Regions from separate parts of the Saccharibacillus sp. WB 17 genome, predicted to be linked through region 2. Evidence: riboswitches for the same ligand, from Rfam matches in the RefSeq annotation. Region 2 holds a riboswitch; the other holds the start of a gene.

Region 1 (11,869 bases), on a different contig from region 2:
TTGGTCGGATACTGAAGTAGGCGGGTAGTAAGCGGGCGACTCCGGCTCGGTCGATCAGTCGAAAAACAAAAAGCTGGTCGGCACGGGCCGAAGCGTGCCGTCGGACGGATGGTTGACGACGCGCCCGTTCATGACGAGCGAAGACGAACCGCCGCCGTCCAGATTGTAGGCGTTGACGACGCCGATCTTGTGCAGTTGGTCCTGCACTTCTTCGAGCGTCGCGCCGGAGCGGCCGCCTTCGTTATACCCGTCGATCACGAAGACGATCAGCTGATCGTCTTTGTAGCTGCCGATGATCGTGCGCGGCGCCCGTTTGGGCGCGGCTTTCCATTTGGACGGAATCGGCATCTTCCTGCCGTCCTTGAGCAGGATCGGCACGAACGAAGCGCCGAACTGCGGCTCCAGCCGGTCGAGCTGTTCCTGCTGGTTGAACTTGCCGCCGATCAATTTGCCGGACTCGTTCAAACCGACGAAGTACAGGTCCTTGAAGCTGGACTGGAAGCCGGTGAGGTACTTGCCGTCCACTACGGTCGTGCTGAGCGGGTAGCGCTTGCCGTCCTGGTCGGCGAAGCCGCCCGCGTTGATACCCGCGACGGCTCCGTGCCGCTGGACGGCTCTGAGCGTCGTCTCCGAGCTGCCCAGCGCTTCGCCCGCCAGGCTCATGCGCATCGCCGCCGGGTCTTTGAGCTTGACCTTCATGGCGTACCCGTTGTACGTTACGGCGTTGACGCGGAACAGCTCGATACGGATTTTGCCGCTGTCGACCGTCTCGATCGGGCGGCCGAGCTTGGAGCGGATCCGCTTGTCGTAGATGCCTTCCGGGCGCTGCGCCTGGATCGAAGCTTTCTGGACGATCGAAGACATCGTCCGGGTCGTCTCGTTGTACAGACTCAGCGTCTTCTGCAGCGAATCGGAAGTGGACTTCGCTTTTTGTTCGGCCGCACCCAGATCCCGGATCAGCTTGGCGGAAGAAGGATGCAGGCTTTTGTCCGTTTTGTAGGAATCGGTATTCAAACGCAGAACGGGTTCGGGCGGAAACAGCAGCAGGCAGAGCATCAGGCCGATGACCGGCGCGGCCAGCAGCAGGAAGAAGCGGTTCACCCGCTGGACTCTCGTCATTGCAGCAGGTCCATTTTCTTCTGGAGTTCGCTGAGCTTGCTCTTCACTTCGTTCAGCTGCGTGTACAGCTTGTTGCTGTTATCCGTTTTGTCGTTCGCGTTGTCTTGGGTAAAAGTCAGCAGTTCGTTGAACGAGTCCACCTTGCCCTGCAGCGCGGCCACCTGCTTGTCCAGCGCGACGAACTGCTGCTCGTAGTCGGCGCGCAGTTCGGCCATCTGGGCCGCCGTCTGGGCCTCCAGAGCCGTCAGCGTCTGCTCCTGGAGCTTCTGGCTGTACGCGTAGGCGGCATAGATGAACACGGCGATCAGGACGACCCAGAACAGCAGGAACCATCTGGCGGGAAGTCTGTCCTTTTTCATGCTGCGGGACGGGGTAGAGGCAGGTCCCGTTGAAGCTTTCATTCCATCACCTCGTCGCAAATTTAAAACCTGGGCCCAAGGCCCGAATTTCAGCTTTCATTTTATCATGCGGGGTTTTATTTCGCAAAAGCCGTTTTATATGTTTTCAACAAAAGTTTTCAATTTTCACACCTAATTCTTCACCGTTTTCGTTAGCGCTCGGGCCACGCCGCGACGACCGACGCGTATTCGTCCAGCGCGGCGATTCCGGCTTCGGTCAGCTTGTAGCGCCCCCGCGACACCCGCTCGAACCAGCCGTAATGATTGTCTCGCAGCATCGCCGCCGCTTTGCCGACGCCGGCCGCTTCCTTGAGCATGACGGGGGACGCTTCGCCGAACATCCACAGTTGGCGGGCGACTTTCAGCGCGTTTTCCCGGTAGGCCGTCACGATTTTGCGTTTGCTCGAACCGCCGACGTTGTGGTCGCCGCTGCGCGCGTCGAATTCCGCCCGCAGCCGCTTGGAGCGCGTGCCCGGTTTTTTGCTCCCGGCGCAGCCGGCTTCGCAGAGCACTTCGACGAACGGGTCTTTGGTCTTGTACAAGGTGACGGCGATCAGGCCGAGGCCGAGCCGTCCGCACAGCAGCGCGATATCGCCGAACCGCTGGTTATGCGCGCCTTTTTTGGTTCGATTGCGTTCGACCGCCAGGTAGACCCGGCCTCCGGTCCGCTGACGGTCCGCGCCCTGAAGCAGCAGCTCCAGCGTAAACGTCTTTTTGATCTCGACGATCAGCGGTTCCGGTTCGCCGTCGCGGTAGCCCAGCAGGTCGCAGTGGCGGACTTCGCTTTTGACGGAATAGCCCTGCTGCTCGAAAAAGGCTTTGAGCGGCGGATACAGTTCCGTTTCGTATTTCACGGCCATCTTCTAAGCTCCTTTGACAGGTGGAATTGCGTAAATTCAATATCTCATCATACCGCTAAAACAGTCGGTTGGCAAAAAAGCTTGTCGCGCAACGGACACCTATATATAATAGAAGAAATAAATATGGTTTTCCGGACGGAGTCTTGCCAAAACGCAAAATCCGGCCGGGAAGGAGGTAAAGCGATGGCTTCGATTCATGATGTAGCCAAAGAAGCGGGCGTGTCCGTTGCAACCGTTTCCAAGGTCATTAACAATTATCCGGACGTGAGCGATAAAACGCGCAAAAAAGTAAGCCAAACGATCAAGGATCTCAAATACCATCCGAACGTCGCGGCCAGAGGATTGGTCAAAGGGCGTTCGTGGACGGTCGGCGTGTTCGTCACTTCGCCGTTCACGAATCCGTTCGTGACGGAACTGCTGGAAGGGATCAAGACGGCGCTCCAGAACAGCGGGTACGACCTCGTGCTGCTGTCCACGCGTTTCGACGACGACAGTTACTCGTTCGTGGAGCACTGCCTGAGCCGGAACGTGGACGGCGTGGTCGGCTTCGGCGTGGACCGGGACGATCCGCATCTGGAAGAACTGCTCAAATCGGATATTCCGACCATGTTCGTCGACGCGGATATTCGCGGACCGCGGGCAGGCTACATTACGACCGAGAACAAAGCGGGCACGATGCAGGCGGTCGCGCATCTGGCCGAACTCGGCCATTCGCGCATCGCGTTCATCTCGGGCGAGCTGGACAATGCGGTCGGCGCCCTGCGCCACGAAGGTTACCTCGAAGGGATGAAGACGCACAAGCTGAACGTTCCCAAATCGTACGTCAAAGTCAGCGACTATTCGATGGAAGGCGGAACGGTGGCGATGAACGAGCTGATGGAGCTTAAGGAACGCCCGACGGCCGTCGTCTGCACGTCGGACATGATGGCGATCGGCGCTATCAGCGTTATTCACCGCAGCGGCTTGTCGGTGCCCGAAGACATTTCCGTCGTCGGCTTCGACAATACGTATTATTCGGAAATTTTCAGCCCGGCGCTGACGACGATCAACCAGAATATTCGCTCGATCGGCTCGCACGCGATCGAGACGCTGATCACGATGATCGAGAACACGGATTTTCTGCCGCCGGTCGTCACGGAACCTTCGAATCTGGTCGTCCGCTGCACGACGGCCAAGCCGGGCGGCGCCAAGTCCTGATCCGGCAGCGCCGTAAGCGGGAACCGCGGCGCATCCGTCCGTAGTCCCCGCGGTTCGAACCGCCGGATCGGTTCGTATCGGATCAGAGCGAATCGGTTCGAATCCTTTCGGATCGGCGAATACCGTTTGCCGGAATCGATGGATATCGCTTGATGCACAGACCCTACCCATTTGCGGCAGGGTCTTTTTTTATTTTACCGATACTAACAAAAATCTATTATAAGTATTTTGTTAGTTATAAAAAATAAAATAAGCATAAAAGTTAGATCTTTTATTGAATTTCAGCGCGGGGGATGATACGGTGTGAAGGAGAGTAAAAGCGGTTACACTTTGGCAGGGGAGGAACAAATTTTGAACGAAATCAAATGGGAATTGAACGAATGGACTTTCCGGGAAGCCGGACAGCAGGAATGGCAGCCGGCGGTCGTGCCGGGCTGCGTGCACAGCGATCTGTATCGGAACGGGCAGATTCCCGATCCGTATTACGGCACGAACGAACATGATTTGCAGTGGATCGACAAGCGCGACTGGGAGTACGAGACGGCGTTCACCGTGCCCGGCGATCTGCTGCGCCAGGACAATCTCAGCCTCGTGTTCGACGGCCTGGACACGTATGCGGACGTCGAACTGAACGGACAGCGCATCCTGTCCGTCGACAATATGTTCCGCACGTGGAATGTGCCGGTCAAGACGCATCTGACGGAAGGCGAGAACCGGCTGCGCATCGTGTTCCGTTCGCCGATCAACGAAGACCTGCCTAAGCTTGAGCGGCTCGGGTACGCGCTGCCTGCCGCCAACGACCAATCGGAACTCGGCGGACTCGGCGACAAGCGGGTCAGCGTGTTCGCGCGCAAAGCGCCGTATCATTACGGATGGGACTGGGGCCCGCGCTTTGTCACGAGCGGCATCTGGCGCGCGGTGCGGCTGGAAGGCTGGACGGGCGTGCGCATTACCGACCTGTGTATCCGTCAGGACGAAGTAAGCGCGTCGCAGGCCAAGCTGACCGCGCTGCTGACGATCGAATCGGATCGTGATTTCGAAGGCCGGCTGCGCCTGTCCGCGGAAGGATTCGAAGTCCAGCATACGGAAGCGATCCGTCTCGGCGACAATACGGTCCGCCTGGAATTCGCGATAGACGATCCGAAGCTGTGGTGGTCGAGAGGACTCGGCGACGCGCATCTGTACACGTTCAAGGCCGAGCTGCTCGAAGGCGAATCGGTCAGCGCGTCCAAGAGCGTACGGACCGGCCTGCGCAGCGTCAAGCTGAAGCGGGAAAAAGACGGCGCCGGCGCTTCGTTCTACATCGAGCTGAACGGCGTGCCGGTCTTCGCCAAAGGCGCGAACCATATTCCGAACGACAACTTCGAGACGGACGTGACGCGCGAGCGGTACCGGTACGAGATCGTCTCCGCGGCCGAAGCGAACATGAACATGCTGCGGGTGTGGGGCGGCGGTATCTATGAAGAAGACGCTTTCTACGAGCTGTGCGACGAGTACGGCATCATGGTCTGGCAGGACTTCATGTTCGCCTGCAGCATGTATCCGGGCGACGAAGACTTTCTGGAGAGCGTTCGCCACGAAGCCGAAGACAATGTCCGCCGGCTGCGCAACCATCCGAGCATCGTGCTCTGGTGCGGCAACAACGAGATCGATTCGGCGTGGGCGCATTATATTCCGGACGGCGGTTGGGGCTGGAAAAAAGACTATACGCCGGAGCAGCAAAACGTCATTTGGGCCGATTACGAAACGATTTTCCATCAGCTGCTGCCAAATGCGATCTCCAAGCTTGCGCCGGGCGCGGAATACTGGCCTTCGTCGCCGCTCGTCTCGCTGTCGAACGACGAGAACCAGCACGCGCATCCGGGCACGTCGGAAGGCGATATCCATTATTGGGGCGTGTGGCACAATTCCGAACCGTTCGAGAACTATAACAAATACATCGGCCGCTTCATGAGCGAATACGGCTTCCAATCGTTCCCCGAGCACAAATCGGTGCTGCAATATGCGCCGGAAGACGCGCTGCAGCTCGATTCGAAAATCATGCTCGCGCATCAGAAAAACGGCCGCGGCAACTTCCTGATCAAGGAATACATGGACAAGTACCTGCCGGAACCGAAAGACTTCGTCTCGTTCCTGTACATGAGCCAGGTGCTGCAGGCCGAAGCGATGAAGTCGGCGATCGAAGCGCACCGCCGCAGCATGCCGTACTGCATGGGCACGCTGTACTGGCAGATGAACGACAGCTGGCCGGTCGCTTCCTGGTCGGGCATCGACTATTACGGCCGCTGGAAAGCGCTGCATTACTACGCGCGCCGCAGCTTCCGCGATCTGTCCGTCTCGATCGACGGCACCAACGGGGAAGATTTGAACTTCCATATTCTCAACGACGGCTTAAGCGCCGAATCGGTGTCGCTGAGACTGCGTCTGGTCAGCTTCGGCGGCGGCGTGCGCGGCGAACAGGTGCTGAATCTCGAAGCGGCCGCGAACAGCGCCGCCAAAGCGTATTCGGTCAAAGCGGCCGAGCTGCTCGGCGCGGAAGCGCCGGAGCGCACGGTGCTGGTGGCCGAACTGGAACAGGGAGGCCGCATTCTCGATCAGCGGACGCACTACTTCGTGTCCGCGCGCGAAATCGGGCTGTCGGCGCCGAATATCGTCGTCAGCCGTACGGACGACGGCGAAGGCCGATCGACGTTCACGCTGGAGACGGACGCGCTGGCCAAGCAGGTCTGGCTGTCCGCCGAAGCGGAAGGCGTCTTCACGGACAATTACTTCGACCTTGTGCCGGGCGAACCGGTCACGGTCGAGTTCCAGGCCCGCCGCGAAGACGGAACGCTGTCCCACGGCTCCGCCGGAGCCGTCGAAGTCAAATCGATGGCCGATTTCATCAAGCTGTAACGCGCAGCGTTCATGCGTCCACGCGGGCGCAGATTCCGCCCGCTGCGGCAAGCCGGCATGCAGCCGCCGATCCCCCAGGGGACGGCGGCTGTTTGGCGTTCACGAGACAAACCGGGCTTCCGACTTGTTCCGCCGATCGGTGGAAGCTTATAATGAACGAACGAGCGTTTACCCTGAGGAAAAAGGAAGTGCAGCATGCAGCCCATACCGATTCGAACGACGCGCAGCTACAAAATGGCCCGCGTGTTCCCGACCGACGTCAACAGCTACCAGACGCTGTTCGGCGGCCGGCTGATGGCGTATATCGACGATATCGCGTCGATTGCCGCCGCCAAATTGTCGCGCGCCAATACGATTACCGCTTCGACGGACTCCGTCGATTTTCTGTACCCGATCTACATGACGGATTCCGTCACGCTGGAAGCGTTCGTCACCTGGACAGGCCGCAGCTCGATGGAGACTTTCGTCAAAGTCATACGCGAAGATCTCAAAAGCGGCGAGCGCCAGATCGCGGCCACGGCGTTTCTGACGTTCGTCGCGATGGACGACCACGGCCGCAAAATCGAAGTCGCGCCCGTCGTGCCGGAGACGGAAGAAGAACAGAAGCTGCACGACAGCGCGCCCGAGCGGGCGCTGATGCGCAAGCAGCGCCGCGAAGCGAGCCGCGCGTTGGCCGAATTTTTGACTTCGCGCTATCCGTGGGAGCCGGAACACGAAGCCGATTGAAGCGGAAACGTCCGGCTTTATAGAAACCAGCTTTATTTTATTCACCTACTTGTAAAAGTGTGAATGATCGTTTAGAATGTAACCAGAGCTGAAAGCCGCAGGGCTTGCGAAAGTTTGCGAAACGGAATGAAGCGCATGTTCTTTTTACGAAAAAAGACCGGGGCGATTCTACCGTGACAACTTTCACAGGCAGCGGACAGAAAAAGGTTTAAACTAAGACTATCAAAATACAAATGAATAAAGGATCTTCGGGGTAGGGTGAAATTCCCGACCGGCGGTAATGGTTCGCTTATGCGAACTTGGCCCGCGACTCCCGCGGCGTCTTCGAGAAGAAGCCGCGGGACTGATCTGGTGCGATTCCAGAGCCGACGGTACAGTCCGGATGGGAGAAGATCAAGCACAGGCATGCCGGTGTACGTACACTGCAGGTTTATTTATGGAACCTGCCGCAGCTACCCGCCGCGTATTTGGCCTGCCGCTCGACCCTTCGATTGACGTAAAAACCGCCCCGAACGCCGGATCTTCCGGCTTCGGGGCTTTTTGCGCACGGGATCCCCCTTATTCGGATGAGGAGACTAGGGAAATGACAACCGACAATCGTAATCACTTGAGTCAAGCACACACGGGAGGGAACGGATCTTCATTTTTCTCCAGAGCCGGCAGCGGCTTCTGGCTGATCGTATTGGGAGCGGCGCTCTGGGGCGTCGATCCGCTGTTCCGCATCCTGCTGCTGGAATCGATGACTTCATCGCAGATCGTTCTGCTCGAACACGTCATTATCGCTTTGTTCGTCACTCCGATCCTGTGGAAAAACCGCGCGGAACTGAAAGGTCTCGGCCTGCGGCACGTCGGCGCGCTGCTGTTTATCTCGTGGGGCGGCTCGGCGCTCGCGACGTTGATGTTCACGCTTGCGCTGCAGCATGCGGGCGGCGCCTTCAACACGGTGCTGCTGCTGCAAAAGCTGCAGCCGCTGTTCGCCATCATCCTGGCGCACTTCATGCTCAAGGAATCGCTGCCGCGCCGCTTCGGCCCGCTGCTGCTGGTCGCGCTGTTCGGCACGTATCTGCTGACGTTCGGCTTCACGATGCCGGTCGGCCATGCCGGCGAGTTTTTCCAGCTCGGCAGCCTGCTCGCGCTGGGCGCCGCCGCCCTGTGGGGCGGATCGACGGTCATGGGCCGCTTTATGGTCGGCAAGCTCAAATACGAGACGGTCACTTCGCTGCGCTTCATTCTGGCGCTGCCGCTTCTGCTGGCGATCACGGCCGGGGAAGGCGCCGCCTGGGCGCTGCCGGCCGGAGGCATCGCGCTGACGCTTGTCGGCGTCAACCTGCTGCTGCAGGCGCTGCTGCCGGGCCTTCTCAGTCTGCTGGCCTACTACAAAGGACTCAAAACGACCAAAGCGTCGGTCGCGACGCTGGCCGAACTCAGCTTCCCGATGGTCGGGGTGCTGATCAACTGGCTGTACGGCGGGGAAGTGGTGACGTCGGCGCAGATCGTCGGGTTTATCCTGATCTGGTCGGTCCTGTTCGTTATCTCCCGTCAGCAGACCCAGGAGATCGGGCCCAAGAGCCTGTCCCAACAAGCGGCCTGACCGTAAATGTGCAGCCATACAGACGTTTCGCCGGGAAAGCCCGGGAAACGTCTTTTGTTTTGGGCGTTCGTTCGGGGCTGTCGGCGGTCGCCCCGAATTGTTCGATGTGTGCGCCGAGGCTATGTTATGATAGACGTATTCGCACAATTTTTGCCGGACCGACGAACACGGTCGATGACCTGCTTATCTTATATAGACGAAATGGAGAGACTTCTCATGAATACCCAAAATACCTGGTCGGCGGTCAGCGCCGACCGTCCGTTTGTCCGGCTCGTTCCGGACGTGCAGTTCGCCCAATTCGCGGGCGGCAAGACGCTCAGCCTGAACCTGCTGCTGCCGGCTTCCGACCGGCCCGTGCCGCTGATCCTGTGGATCGTCGGCGGGGCCTGGGTCAGCTGCAACGCGGCGCGGAACCTGCCGCAGCTCGTGCGCTTCGCGGAGCAGGGCTACGCCGTCGCCGCGATCGAATACCGCCTCGCGCACGAAGCGCGCTTTCCGGCGCAGATCGAAGACGCCAAAAGCGCGCTGCGCTTCCTGCGCGCCAATGCGGCCAAATACGGCATCGACGCCGACCGAATCGGCGTATGGGGCCATTCCGCCGGCGGACAGCTGGCGGCGCTGCTGGGCGTGACCGGCGGATCGCCCGAATTCGAGACGGCCGACCATCTCCAGCAGTCGACCGGGGTGCGGGCGGTCGCCGAATTCAGCGGCCCGATCGATATCGAACTGGACTTCCAGAGCGAATACCATATGCCGGTCATGGCGATGATGCTCGGCGGCACGATCCGCATGAAGCCGGAACTTGCGCGCAGCACGAATCCGATCGCCTACCTGGACGGCCGCGAAGTGCCGCCGTTCCTGATCATGCACGGCGATGCCGACACGACCGTCCCGCTGCGTCAGAGCCAGCTGCTGCACGATGCGCTGACGGAAGCCGGCGTTCCTTCCGAATTCTGCGTGCTGGAAGGCACGGGCCATTCCACCGCCGAGCTGCTGACGCGCGGCGACGTGCTGGACAAGGTCGGCGAATTTTTCGACCTGCACCTTAAATCGTGAGCTTCAAATCGTGAATTGCAAATCGTGAATTTCAAACAAAAAAAGGCCCGGCGGATTACTTCCGCCGGGCCTTTTTTTATCGAATCCAAATCTTCCGTCTGCTTAAATCTTCCGCTGCATCCAAACATCAGAACGTCGTGAAGCCCGCCCGCATCTGAATACGGTACACGATGTCTTTGAGCCACGTCGTCGGTTCCAGATGCTCTTCGAGGTCGAGCGTGTACTCGGCGCCGTCGTTGGTCCAGATCCGCTCGAAATAAGCGCGAATCCCGTCCATCAATTCGGTGTCCGCCGCCGCTTCGACAAACAGGTCGTTCTCCAGATTGTAATCTTTCAGATTGCGCGGCGTGAAGTTGGTGGAGCCGGCCAGCACGCTGCTGTCGCCGGTTTGACGGTCCACGAAGATCATTTTGGAATGATACTGCTCTTTGGTCGTATTGTACCAGCGTATCGCGATTTTGTCCGGCGCTTCCTTGTGCAGGCCGGCCGCGACAGGGCGGTTCGGGATACCGATTTTGTCCCGGCCGAACGCGTTCTCGTTCGGATCGAGCACGAGCCGCACTTCCGCGTCCCGATCGGCCGCCGCGCCGAGTCTTTCCAGCACTTTTTTGTCCGCGAGATAGAACATGCCCATCCAGATCGTATCGCCGGACACGGCGCTGTCGATCTCCTGCAGCACCCGGTCGTACACTTTGCCTTCCGTCAAATACTGCACCGCATATTGGCCGTCGGCGCCCGCCCCCTCGTCGGCCGTATAGACCGGAAGCGTGCCGCCGCCCGACATGTCGAGCACCGCCTGCTCCGCTTGAAGCATGTCGCCGATGATCGGGCCGTCGACTTCAAGCGCGATATTCGAATGGTAGGCGCTGGCATCGTGGATATTGCCGCTGGAGACGATCGCGCTTTTCTCCGTGATAAACGCTTTGCGATGGTTCGCTTTGACGTTCAGCAGCTTCAGATACGAACGCATCGTGATGTCCGGGCCTTCGGTCGCCATCAGGTTCGGCACCCAGCCGCTGCCCGACTGGCCGAACCACTGGATAAACGTGCGCCAGACCGCCGAATAGGCCGGCGTGGAATCGCGCAGCGGATCGACGTCGGTAATGACCACCCGGATGCCGGCCTGCTTGAGGTTTTCGAGCAGGGCGTTCGGCGCCGAACCGTAGTTGGTATTGACCTCGTCCGTGATGAACACGATATCGAGCTCGGGCACCGCCTGTTTGCGTTCGATCAGCGCTTTGGCCAGCTTGGCGCTGACTTTGGGATACTGCTGGTCTTCGTGCGTGTAATCGTTGAACAGAAAAACGTCGATGACGATAAACCGTTCCGCTTCGCCGATCAGCTCGATCGTCCGGTCAAAAATTTGCCTCTCCTGCGTAAACTCGCGCGTCTGCGCCGGATACGTGAGGTCGTACAGAAAATCGACCCGGTCCGTGCGATAGACGGGGCTTGCGTACGAAACGCCGTCCGGCAGCGGTTTGTTCATCTGGTAGACGATGACCGCCAGCAGCCATACGACGAGCAGCAGGAGCGCGGTGCGAATGATCCGTCCCCCGGAAAAAGGAGCCCGGGAACCCCGGGCGCGCCTGCCCGGTCTGTGCCTGGTTTCTTTGTGTTTTCCCGCCGCCCGCATGATGGTCGAGCTGCGGTGCGTCGTCCATGATTCTTCGTTTCGCATCCCCGTTCATCCTTCCCTTTGCGATGGGCAAGCTTGCACAATCGCGCTAACTGTATATAACAACAAGCAAGCTAAATGAAGCACTCCCGGGGAAGGGAAGATGCAAAAGAGGCCGGCAACTGGATTTCCCCTATTTTTTATACAAAATTTGAGATAAAATACGGGGTATGCAGTTGGATTAGGCCGTTTTACGGATTATGCAAAAATGAAAGGGAGTCGGCTTTGAAAAATCCATTCGATTTGTTAGGAGAAACGTTTGCGGAGAGTGAAATTTATCGTCCGCTGTTCGTATATCATCCCGACGCCATCTACGTGATGAACATGGCGGGACAACTGATTTACGCAAATC
Region 2 (11,869 bases):
TCACGCCCACGTAGATGAGCATCCGCTTGACGGCCGCCGAGTTGGCGAAGGCGATATCGACGTAAGGCAGCAGGAAAAAGCCCAGAGTCAGCAGCACGCACGCGACGAGCGCAATGATCGTCAGCCACAGCTTGCCAACCAGCGTCTGCCACAGTTTGCCGACTCTTTCTCTCCACCCGATCATCTTACTTCGGAACCTCGAGTTTGTAGCCGACGCCCCAGACGGTCGTAATCATGGAAGCCGAATCGGGCGACACTTTGTTCAGCTTTTCGCGCAGCCGTTTGACGTGGGTATCGACCGTGCGCAGATCGCCGAAAAATTCGTAGTTCCACACGTCCTTGAGCAGCTCTTCCCGGGAGAAGACCTTGTCCGGCGACACGGCCAGATAATGCAGCAGTTCGTACTCTTTGGGAGTCAGTCCCACTTCGTGCCCCCCGGCCAGCACGCGGTGCGCATCGTGCTCGATCGTCAGGTGCGGGAATACGATGTTGTTGCTCGTTCCGCTTTCTTTGGTCAGATAGGCGGTCGCCGAAGAACGGCGCAGAATCGCTTTGACCCGGTAAATCACTTCGCGCGGGCTGAACGGCTTGACGACGTAATCGTCGGCGCCGACTTCGAAGCCCTGCACCCGGTTGACTTCCTCGCCTTTGGCGGTGAGCATCAGCACGGGCGTCGATTTGACCTGGCGCAGGCGCGCGCACACTTCCACGCCGTCGATGCCGGGCAGCATGACGTCGAGAATAACGAGCGTGTAATCGCCTTCCGTCGCTTTTTGCAGAGCGCTCTCGCCGTCCTCCGCTTCTTCGATCTCATAGCCTTCTTTTTCCAAATACATGCGAAGCAAACGCCGGATTCTTTCTTCGTCGTCCACTACGAGAATTCGCTCTTTTTGATCAGCCACGATGCAACAATCCTTTCGTCAACGGTATGCGCGGAAATGTTACTTGTCCGGCGTTTCTCTCTCGTGCGTAATTTCCGAAAGCTGCTTCAGCTCGTTGATTTCGTTTGCCGTCAGCGGGCGATGCAGGCCGCGCTTGAGGTTTTGCAAAAACAGGTTGCCCATCGAGATCCGCTTGAGCCGTTTGACCGGGTGCGAGATCGCGTCGAACATCCGCCGAACCTGACGGTTCTTGCCTTCATAGATCGTGATGCGGATCGTCGCCTGCTTTTTCTGCTGGTCCACGTCGTAATATTCAAGCTGCGCCGGAGCGGTCATGCCGTCTTCCAGCTGAATGCCCCGTCTCAGTTTCTCGAGCGAATCGCCGTGCGGAATGCCTTCTACCGTAGCCAGGTAGGTCTTCGGCACGTGATGGCTCGGGTGCGTCAGCTTCTGGGCCAGATCGCCGTCGTTCGTCAGCAGCAGCAGCCCTTCCGAGTCGTAGTCCAGACGGCCTACCGGATAGACGCGTTCCTTGATCCCTTTGATGTAATCGGTTACGACCTTGCGGCCTTCGGGATCGGTCGCGCTCGTAATGACGCCTTTGGGCTTGTTGAACATCAAATACAGCTTCTGCTGCGCTTTGATCGCCCGGCCGCTGACCGTGATCTCGTCGACGTTCGGGTCGGCTTTTGTGCCAAGCGTCGTTACGATTTCGCCGTTCACCTCGACTTTGCCCGCCAGGATGAGTTCCTCGCATTTTCGTCTCGAAGCCACGCCCGCCTGGGCCAAAATTTTCTGTAATCGTTCCATAGTCATCCAGTCACCTCATCTTTCATCATACCTATAGAGTTCAGAAACCACAAGTTCAACCGTGCGTTTTTGCGGCGCTTGTCCGCCTTGCAAAGACACTGCTGCCTCGGAAAACCGGATTGCGAGAACGGGCGCGGCAGACAGCGAAAACAGGGCCCTTTCCCTGATGCGGGAAGGGCCCAAGACAACGTCGCGGCAGGCGGCCGTTACCCGCCTTCTTCTTCCGGCTCCCGCTCCGAACCGTCCGCCCACAGCAGGCCAGGCGGTTCTTCTTGTTCGGCTTCGGCCTGCGCCGATCCGGCGGGACCGCCGAACAGCAGCCGTTCTTCGTCTTCCGAAGCAATCATCGCTTCGAACGCCGAAGCGTCCGGCAGTTCTTCCAGTCCGCCGAGCCCGAAGTGGTCGAGGAAACCTTTGGTCGTCCCGTACAGGATCGGACGTCCGATCGCATCGGCTCGCCCGGTCTCGACGATCAAATTTTTGTTCGTCAGCGTATGGATCGCCCGTTCGGACTTGACCCCGCGGATCTCTTCGATCTCGATCCGCGTGATCGGCTGACGGTAAGCGACGATCGCCAGCGTCTCCAGCGCCGCCTGCGACAGCGTCGCGCGCGACGGCGAATAAGCCAGCCGTTCGAAATATTCCGAATGTTCCGGCAGCGTCGCCAGATGGTACGCGCCGGCAAGCTTCGTCACCCGCACGCCCCGCCCCGCCTTGCGCAGATCGCGCTGGAGACTCTCGACCGCTTTTTGGGCTTCGCCCGGTTTGTTCTCCGTGATCTCGGCTATCTGCCGCACGGTCAAGCCTTCATCCCCCGCCAAAAACAGGAGGCCTTCAATAATCGACTTCAACGTCTGCAAATCCATTTGACGCCGTTTCCCCTCTCCACTCCATTACGATGTCGTCGAACAGCCGATCCTGATAGCAGCTCACCTGCTTCATCTTCATCAGTTCGAGTACGGCGAGGAACGTCACGACGATCTCCTGTCTGTACATCCGTTCGTTCAACACGCTCGAAAACAAGATTCTGCCACCCGGTCCCGCTCCGCGAAGCGCCCCTTCCAATTCCCGCATCCGATCCCGGACCGAAATCTCGTCGCGGCGGATACGGGCAACCGTCGGTTTGCGATCGGCCCGCTGCAGGGCGCGCTGCAGCGCCGATACGAGATCGGACATATGCAGCCCTTCCAGCGGATTGTCGTCTTCCGCGGGCAGGAACGGAGCCAGATCGTCGGGCTCGCGAATATAGATGCGGCCCCGCTCGTGCTCTTTCTCGTGCAGCAGACCCGCAATGCTCTTATACTTCCGATATTCGGTCAACCGGCGAATCAGGTCTTCCCTCGGATCGGATTCTTCCTCTTCGTAGAAATCGTATTCGTCCATATCCATCACCGGAGGTTTGGGAAGCAGCAGTTTGCTCTTGATCGCGAGCAGCGTTGCCGCCATCACGAGGAATTCGCTCGTCACTTCCAGCTCCAGCTCCTGCATGCTGCGCAGGTAGCCCATATACTGTTCCGTGATCATGCTGATGGAGATCTGTTGAATATCGATCTCCGACTTGTCGATCAGATGCAGCAGCAGGTCGAGCGGACCTTCGAACGATTCCAGTTTGTAAAGTACAGTCAAGCCGTTTCCCCTCCGCCTGTATTGCGAACGGTCAGCCTTTGAACTGACGGCTCAGGCTGGCCATTTCAAGCGCCGCAAGCGCCGAATCCCAGCCTTTGTTGCCGGCTTTCGTACCCGCACGCTCGATCGCCTGTTCGATATTTTCGGTGGTGACGAGGCCGAAGATCGTCGGAACGCCCGTTTTCAAATTGATCGCGGACACGCCTTTCGCCACTTCGTTGCAGACATAATCGTAATGCGTCGTCGATCCGCGGATTACCGTACCGAGCGTAATGATCGCGTCGTACTTGCCGCTCTCCGCCATTTTTTGCGCGATGAGCGGAATCTCGAACGCGCCCGGAACCCAGGCCACGTCCACGTCGTCGTCTTCCGCGCCGTGGCGCTTCAACGCGTCGAGCGCGCCCGACAGCAGCTTCGCCGTAATGAACTCGTTGAATCTGCCGACGACGATCCCGAATTTGTATCCCTGCGAAACCAAGTGTCCTTCATATACGTTTGCCATTTGTCATCAACCATCCTTTGTCTATTGTATACCAGATTGACCGGTTTGTAGCCTTCGTTTTACAAATTTCCTCATTAATCGTGCCGCAATCACGCCGTCATCCCGCTTCGGCCGCGAAGCCGGGCTTGCGCGAAACGTCCGGTCTTTACAGTCTTGCCCCGTTCTCCGGCGGGCTCGGCGTCTCGTTCTGCTCCAGCGCTTCAAGCTCGCCGGGCGCCGTGTGCCCGCCCGGGCCGTTCAGGCCGAAGTTGGTCAAATGGCCCAATTTGCTTTGCTTCGTATGCAGGTAGCCGGCATTGTCGGCGTTCTCCTCCATCTGGATCGGTACTCTCTCCACGATGCCGAGCCCGTGTCCCTGCAGCCCTTTGATCTTGCGCGGATTGTTCGTCAGCAGGCGAATGCGCTTGACGCCGAGATCGCTCAGGATCTGGGCGCCGATGCCGTATTCGCGCAGGTCGGCCGCGAAGCCGAGCGCGCGGTTCGCGTCGACCGTATCCAGTCCTTCTTCCTGCAGCTTGTACGCTTTGAGCTTGTTGATCAATCCGATGCCGCGGCCTTCCTGGCGCATGTACAGCAGCACGCCGGAGCCTTCGGCTTCGATCCGGCGCATCGCGGCGTCGAACTGCGGTCCGCAGTCGCAGCGCTGCGAATGGAACACGTCGCCGGTCAGACATTCGGAATGCACGCGGACGAGCACCGGGGAATCCGGATCGATCTGCCCTTTGACGAGCGCGATATGTTCCTTGTCGTCGATCTTGTTGCTGTAGGCGACGGCGCGGAATTCGCCGAACTCCGTCGGCAGCTTGACTTCCACTTCGCGCCGGACCAACTGCTCGCGTTCGCTGCGGTACTGGATCAGATCTTTGATACTGATCAGCTTCATATTCCATTTCTTCGCCAGATCGACCAGGTCCGGCAGCCGGGCCATCGTCCCGTCTTCCTTGATCACTTCGCAGATGACGCCCGCCGGCTCCGCCCCGCTCAAGCGGGCCAGATCGACCGCCGCTTCCGTATGGCCGGCCCGCCGCAGCACGCCGCCGTCTTTGGCGATCAGCGGGAACATATGCCCCGGACGCCGGAAATCGTCGGCCGTCGTCTCAAGCCGCGCGATTGCCCGGGCCGTCACGGCGCGCTCATGCGCCGAAATGCCGGTCGTCGTCTCCATATGGTCGACCGACACCGTGAACGCCGTCCCGTGAAAGTCCGTGTTGCGCGTCGTCATCGGATCGAGTTCCAGCAGCACCGCGCGTTCGCGTGTAATCGGCAGGCACACAAGGCCGCGCCCTTCGGTAATCATGAAGTTGATGACTTCCGGCGTTACCCGGTCGGCCAGCGCGATAAAATCGCCTTCGTTCTCGCGGTCTTCGTCATCGACGACCAGCACGATTTTGCCGGATTTCAGATCCGCCAGCGCGTCGTCGATCTCGTCGAAAGCAAATCGTTCGTCCATGTTGTCTCCTCCTCCGTCTTTCGTTCAAGCTCTCGGCCGTGCAGGGTGTTCAGGAGTATCCGTGCCGCGACAGGAAGCTTTCGTCGATTGCGGAGAACGTCTTCGCTCCCGCTTTCTCTTTTTGCCCGAAGCCGAGCAGATGTTCAACGTATTTGCCCAAAATATCGCATTCGACGTTAACGGAACTGCCTGCCTTTTTGCGGCTCAGCGACGTCTCGCCCAGCGTGTGCGGGATGATCGAGACGCCGAAATATCCGTCCTCCGCATGGATTACGGTCAGGCTGATGCCGTCGATCGCGATCGAGCCTTTGCCGATGACGTAGCGCATCAGATGCGGATCGTCCGCTTTCAGCGTGAACACGACGGCATTCTGGTCCTGCTCGACCGACACGATCGAAGCGGTTCCGTCGACATGCCCCTGCACGATATGTCCGCCGAAGCGTCCGTTGGCCGCCAGTGCCCGCTCCAGATTGACCGGGCTGCCGCTGCCGAGCGTGCTCAGATTGCTGCTGCGGTACGTCTGCGGCATCACATCGACGGTGAACGAATCTTTGCCGTAGCTCGTGACGGTCAGGCAGACGCCGTTCACGGCGATACTGTCTCCGATCGCGACGTGCTCCAGCACTTTTTTGGCGCCGAGAGTCAATACCATCGCTTCTCCGCGCCGCTCGGCGCGCCGCAGGCTGCCTACTTCTTCGATCAGTCCGGTAAACATGCGCAGATCCTCCTTGACTTCTCTTTTTCCGCTTGAATCTTCTTGAATCTTCTACATCTTCATACCGCTCCAGAGCGCTCTTTTTCGGTACATGCCGCTATCACACATGCAAAAAGCCCCGCACCCGGCAAAAAGATCCGGGGACGGGGCTTGGGATTGAAAATCGAAAGATCCTGCATTTGCCGAAAATTCGGTACGCAAACAAACAGGGTGCGCCCAAACAGGCTTCATCCTGCCGTTTGCATTCGCCCGAATTCCAAACGCGGCAGCCCGCATGCGCAGACCACGAACCAACGGGCGCCTGCGACAAAAAAGTCGGATCGGCCCGTTCGGTTCATGCGCGAACATGAAGTGCCGCGTTTCCATGCCGGATTCGAGAATCGCCGGGCTGCGCCCGTCGTTCCCGAACCGTATGCAAGGCAAATACGACGGTTCGTTTTCTCTTTCTCCCATCCAGACTGTAACTGTCGGTCCCGGAATCGCACCAGGTCAACCGGGCCGCTGCGTCACACAAACGGCTCGGGTCACGGACTTCGGCCGGCGATCCCTAAGAATCGCGCGCCGTCACCGCCGGTGGGGAATTTCGCCCCGCCCCGAAAGAGTATATGCGTACCCGGCAACTGACCGGAATACGGTATTGGTTATGATGGTAGCATGGCGGGAAAAGAAATGCAAATTACGCCAAAAAAAGCTTATCGGCCGCGGCCTGACAAGCTTTTGGAGTCCTGCGATAGGCGCGATGTTGGAAAATCGGCACGCTACCGTCTCGATTTGGAATTCGGTTTGGACTTGGCGTTCGATTTGGCATTTCCTTTCGAACCGGCATACGGTCTTGCGTTCGGAAGCGCTTTGGGATCGGGCTTGCGTTTGTGCTTTTTGCCCGAATACCAAAATCCCCACGCGCAGATGACCAGGATCAGAAACGGATACATGGCCGTGCCGTTGGGCCAGGGCAAAACGAGCAGCATCAATAAAATAAGGACGAAAAATATGGCGTAGCCGACTTGGAAAAAGCGGTGCATATCAAAAACTCCTTTTCGATTATCGTTCGCGGCAGCGAAAATTCAAGTGCTTTAACTATACACCATGCTCAGCGAAAACGGTTAATTTTGAGGAGAAGCGGCTTTTTTATTGGAAAAACGTCTTCTACATCTGCGTCTGTAAGTCCAAGTAAAAGCGAACGACAAAAAACAGCGATCAAAAGGCCTAAGCCTCCGATCGCTGTTGGGTTTGTTCATTTACTTTTCCGTGACGATACTATTCCGTTACGACTTTGACTTCTTTCATCTTGTCGCCCGGTTTAACGGCATCGATCAATTCCATGCCTTTGGTTACTTTGCCGAAAACGGTGTGTACGCCGTCGAGGTGCGGCTGTGGGCCGTAGCAGACGAAGAACTGGCTTCCGCCGGTGTTCTTGCCCGCATGCGCCATCGACAGAACGCCTTTGGCATGCTTCGTTACGTTCGTCGAAGTCTCGCAGTCGATCTGCCAGCCCGGGCCGCCTGTGCCGGTGCCGTTCGGGCAGCCGCCCTGAGCGACGAAGCCCGGAATGACGCGGTGGAAAGACAGGCCGTTATAAAAACCGGAGTTTGCCAGTTTCTCGAAGTTTGCTACTGTGTTCGGTGCTTCTTCCGGCAAAAATTCGATCTCGACGTTGCCGCCGTTTTCAAGCTCGATATATCCTTTTTTCATCATGGTCATCTCCCTTAATTTTCTGTAGAGGTCTGTATCATCCGGCCGAACTCCGCCTCGCAAGGCGCCTCGGCAACCTTAACCAGTGTACCCGAAAAAAGCGGACAAAGCAAAACCCGAAACGCGGTCTAACCAAAAAAGGGGAACGTACGCTGCTTAAAAAGCAATGTAAAGGGACCAAAAACGGAATTTGCTCGGCCACGCTGCTTTTTTGTCAATGTAAACGCCGGATTTGCCGCTTGCTTCCGTACCCGCAGCCCGATTCGCCGATCTGACGCAAAGCGCAAAAATCGCGAATCAATCTCGCCTGTCTGCTTCAACGGCCGCCGAACCGACCGAAAAGAGGCAGCGCAAGCTGCCCCTCCCCGTTATCTTCCCGTTATTGCTTGCGCTTTATTTGACCTGCGCGCCCTGTTTCTCCAGACGCGCCGGAATGACGTCGTTGCCGGTGATGTTGTCAAGGCTCTCGCGGCGGACGACGAGGTCGCTCGCGCCGTTCTTGACGAAGACGACGGCCGGACGGCGGATGCGGTTGTAGTTGCTCGCCATCGCGTAGTTGTACGCGCCGGTGCAGGCTACCGCCAGCAGGTCGCCGGTATTCGGCTTCGGCAGTTCGACGTCCCAGATCAGCATGTCGCCGCTCTCGCAGCATTTGCCGGCGATCGAGACGGTCTCTTCGTTGGCGTCGCCGGCCCGGTTGGCGAGCATCGCTTCGTACTTGGATTCGTACAGCGCCGGACGCGGGTTGTCGGTCATGCCGCCGTCGACGGCAACGTATTTGCGTACGCCCGGGATGTCTTTGCTCGTGCCTACCGTGTACAGCGTCGTGCCGGCGTCGCCGACGATGCTGCGGCCCGGCTCGACCCAGATTTCGGGCAGCTGCGCGGCAATGCCTTCGAAGTGCTTTTTCACGCCGTCGGTGATCGCTTTGACATATTCGGCCACGGCCAGCGGCGTATCGCCTTCCGTATAGCGGATACCGAAGCCGCCGCCCAGGTTAACGACCTTGAACTCGACGTTCAGCTGCTCTTTGACGCTGCGGGCAAAGCCGGCGACGCGCTCGACCGCCATCTCGAAACCGTCGGTCTCGAAAATTTGCGAGCCGATATGCGAGTGCAGGCCGAGCAGTTCCAGGTTCGGAAGCTGCGCCGCCGTGCGGACCGCTTCGATCGCCGTACCGTTCTGGATATCGAAGCCGAACTTCGAATCGGTCTGGCCGGTCGAAATGTATTCGTGCGTGTGCGCTTCGACGCCCGGCGTTACGCGCAGCAGTACGTTCACTTTCTCGCCGCGGTCGGACGCGATCGCCTGCAGCATTTGCAGTTCGATAAAGTTGTCCGCCACGAAGCAGCCGATCTTGGCGTCCAGCGCCATTTCGATTTCGTCCGGCGTCTTGTTGTTGCCGTGGAAATGGATACGGTGCGCCGGGAAGCCGGCTTTGAGCGCGGTGTACAGTTCGCCGTCGGACACGACGTCGAGCGACATCCCTTCTTCGTCCGCGATGCGGCACATGGCGAGCGTGCTGAACGCTTTGCTCGCGTAGGCAACCTGGAACGTCAGGCCGGAAGCTTCGAACGCCTGGCGGTATTCGCGCGCGCGGCGGCGGATCAGTTCTTCGTCCATAATGTACAGAGGCGTGCCGTACGTCTGCTTCAATTCGACGACGTCGCAGCCCCCGATTTCCAAATGCCCTGCGGCATTGATCTTGCTACTTCCGTGCAGATACATGTCAATTCCTCCGATGTGTTCCGGCCCGGCCGCTCCAGCGTTAACGAAAGAGGGCCCGCCCCGGGATTTGTACCCAGTATAGCAGACCCTCGAATACGCGCTGAATGGACTAAAGCGCAGGAGATTTGTGTTTTTGTCACCTGACGGGCGACGTTACATATTCGGAATGATGGCCAGTACGAGGCCGAGGAACTTTTCCTTGACCAGATCGGCGGTTTCCATCACTTCGTCATGCGACAGCGGCTGGTCCAAAATGCCGGCGGCCATGTTCGTGATGCAGGAAATGCCCAGCACTTCGAGGCCCGCGTGGCGCGCCACGATCGTCTCGGATACGGTGGACATGCCGACCGCGTCCGCGCCGAGCGTACGCAGCATGCGGATCTCGGCCGGCGTCTCGTAGGAAGGTCCGAGCAGGCCGGCGTATACGCCTTCCTTGAACGTGAAGCCCTGCTTGTCTGCGGCGTCGTGGGCGGCGGCGCGCAGTCTGCGGCTGTACGCTTCGGACATGTCCGGGAAGCGGACGCCGAGCGCCGAATCGTTCGGTCCGATCAGCGGGCTTTTGCCGGTCAGGTTGAGATGGTCCGACAGCAGCATGAGGTCGCCCGGCGTGAACGACGTGTTCACCCCGCCGGCCGCGTTCGTGACGAGCAGGCCGGTGACGCCGAGATTTTTCATGACGCGGACAGGGAACGCCGTCACTTCCGGGCCATAGCCTTCATACATATGGAAGCGGCCTTTCATCATGATGACCGGACGGCCCTGAATCGTGCCGAGCAGCAGTTCGCCTTCGTGGCCTTCGACCGTCGAGACGGGAAAATGCGGGATGTCTTCGTAAGGAATCGAGACGGGATTTTCGATCAGGTTGGCGAGAATGCCGAGACCCGACCCGAGAATCAGCCCGATTTCCGGCTGCAGTTCCGTCTTGGAGCGGATGTAATCCGCCGCTTCCTGAATGCTTGCTGCATGGGTAGTCAAAGTTGTCATAAAGTGCACGCTCCGTTTGATTCATATTTGAGTAGGGTTCATATTTGAGTGTATTGCAGGGTTGAGTCTTCCGGCCTAGGCGCGGGGATGATGCAGTTCGTACACTTCCTTCATGTTGCGCTTCATGACGTGCGTATAGATCTGCGTCGTCGAAATATCCGAATGGCCGAGCATCTCCTGGACCGAACGCAGGTCGGCGCCGTTCTCCAGCAGATGCGCGGCAAAAGAATGACGCAGCGTATGCGGCGTAATGTCCGTCTCGATCTCTGCCGCCGCTGCGTATTTTTTAATAATTTTCCAGAATCCCTGCCGCGTCAGCCGGGTGCCGAGCTGGTTCAGGAACAGCGCCGCTTCGTCTTCGCGCTTGAGCAGCTGGCCGCGCATGGCGCCCATATAAGCCGTCACAGCAGCAGCCGTCATGCGCCCGATCGGCACGATCCGCTCTTTGCCGGCGGCGCCGCAGCGCAGAAATTTAAGTTCCAGATCGATATCGCCGACGTTCAGCGCAATCAGCTCCGACACCCGGATGCCGGTAGCGTACAGCACTTCCAGCATCGCCTTGTCGCGGACGCCCTGCGCGTTCGTCCGGTCCGGCGCGTCGAGCAGCCGTTCCACTTCGCCTACCGTCAGCACGATCGGCAGTCTTTTCTCCGGCTTGGGCGTCTCCAGATCCATCGACGGGTCGTGGACGATCAGCGACTGCCGAATCAGGTAATGGAAAAAAGACCGGATCGAAACGGAAGCGCGGATCACGGTGGACGGCGCTTTGCCGGAACGCTTCATCTCGTTCAAATAAGCGGCGATATGCGATTTGCGTACTTCGTCCACGGCCGTCAAGCTGCGCCCGCCCGCGAATTCGAGGAACTGTGCCAGATCGCGGCGATACGATTCGAGCGTGCTTGCGGAGCGTCGTTTTTCCTCCGCCATATACGTTATAAACGCGTCCAAATGCGTATTCACTGATGGACCTCCTCCAAACTTCCTCAGGAAAGCCGCTTGCTGCCCTTTTGGGCGGGCTGCCGAATCCCGTTTGTTAAAGATTCCACGGCTTGTACGGAACTCCTTTAAAAGGCAAAAAATTCGTCGCAAAAAAACCCCGGAAGATCGATTTCGATCTTCCGGAGCCCGCTGCGGCGCACGCGCGACCCTGTCGCCCGAACGGGTGCAGCGCCCGCTCGCCGATCTTCCCGGGCACGTGCACAAAACTTGTCCGCCTGCCGTTTAAGCCTGGTCTTCTTCCTTGGCTTTGCAGCGGTGGCAGATTCCCTGAAAGTCGAGCCTGTGATCCAAAACGGTAAACCGGAATTCTTTTTCCAGACGCTCTTCGAGCGGAAGCAGCCAGTCTTCGCGAATCTCGTCCATGCTGCCGCACTGTACGCAGATCAGATGGTGGTGGTGATGCTTGTTCGATTCGCCTCTCAGGTCGTAACGGGATACCCCGTCGCCGAAGTTCAGCTTCTCCACCACATGCATCTCGCTGA

Evidence for each region. Region 2 has a riboswitch for FMN ahead of ribE (riboflavin synthase). Riboswitches for the same ligand answer to the same signal wherever they lie in the genome.
Region 1: another riboswitch for FMN. It lies ahead of FTE24_RS07450 (DMT family transporter); the one in region 2 lies ahead of ribE (riboflavin synthase).

Annotation. Positions count from the first base shown of each region.
Region 1 is NZ_VPFK02000015.1:26,365-38,233, reverse strand. Features, by position in the region: gene FTE24_RS07480 (phosphodiester glycosidase family protein) at 55-1,119, opposite strand; gene FTE24_RS07475 (hypothetical protein) at 1,116-1,520, opposite strand; gene FTE24_RS07470 (DUF2161 family putative PD-(D/E)XK-type phosphodiesterase) at 1,670-2,377, opposite strand; gene FTE24_RS07465 (LacI family DNA-binding transcriptional regulator) at 2,561-3,574, shown strand; gene FTE24_RS07460 (beta-mannosidase) at 3,926-6,469, shown strand; gene FTE24_RS07455 (acyl-CoA thioesterase) at 6,665-7,195, shown strand; FMN riboswitch at 7,436-7,593, shown strand; gene FTE24_RS07450 (DMT family transporter) at 7,803-8,786, shown strand; gene FTE24_RS07445 (alpha/beta hydrolase) at 9,003-9,842, shown strand; gene FTE24_RS07440 (phospholipase D family protein) at 9,970-11,475, opposite strand; gene FTE24_RS07435 (PAS domain S-box protein) at 11,743-11,869, shown strand, end outside.
Region 2 is NZ_VPFK02000044.1:89,683-101,551, forward strand. Features, by position in the region: gene FTE24_RS20125 (HAMP domain-containing sensor histidine kinase) at 1-184, opposite strand, end outside; gene FTE24_RS20130 (response regulator transcription factor) at 186-902, opposite strand; gene FTE24_RS20135 (pseudouridine synthase) at 942-1,691, opposite strand; gene scpB (SMC-Scp complex subunit ScpB) at 1,898-2,557, opposite strand; gene FTE24_RS20145 (segregation and condensation protein A) at 2,526-3,317, opposite strand; gene ribH (6,7-dimethyl-8-ribityllumazine synthase) at 3,349-3,819, opposite strand; gene FTE24_RS20155 (bifunctional 3,4-dihydroxy-2-butanone-4-phosphate synthase/GTP cyclohydrolase II) at 3,965-5,269, opposite strand; gene ribE (riboflavin synthase) at 5,319-5,984, opposite strand; FMN riboswitch at 6,422-6,589, opposite strand; gene FTE24_RS20165 (hypothetical protein) at 6,743-7,006, opposite strand; gene FTE24_RS20170 (peptidylprolyl isomerase) at 7,242-7,676, opposite strand; gene lysA (diaminopimelate decarboxylase) at 8,070-9,404, opposite strand; gene FTE24_RS20180 (purine-nucleoside phosphorylase) at 9,558-10,388, opposite strand; gene xerD (site-specific tyrosine recombinase XerD) at 10,464-11,348, opposite strand; gene fur (ferric iron uptake transcriptional regulator) at 11,610-11,869, opposite strand, start outside.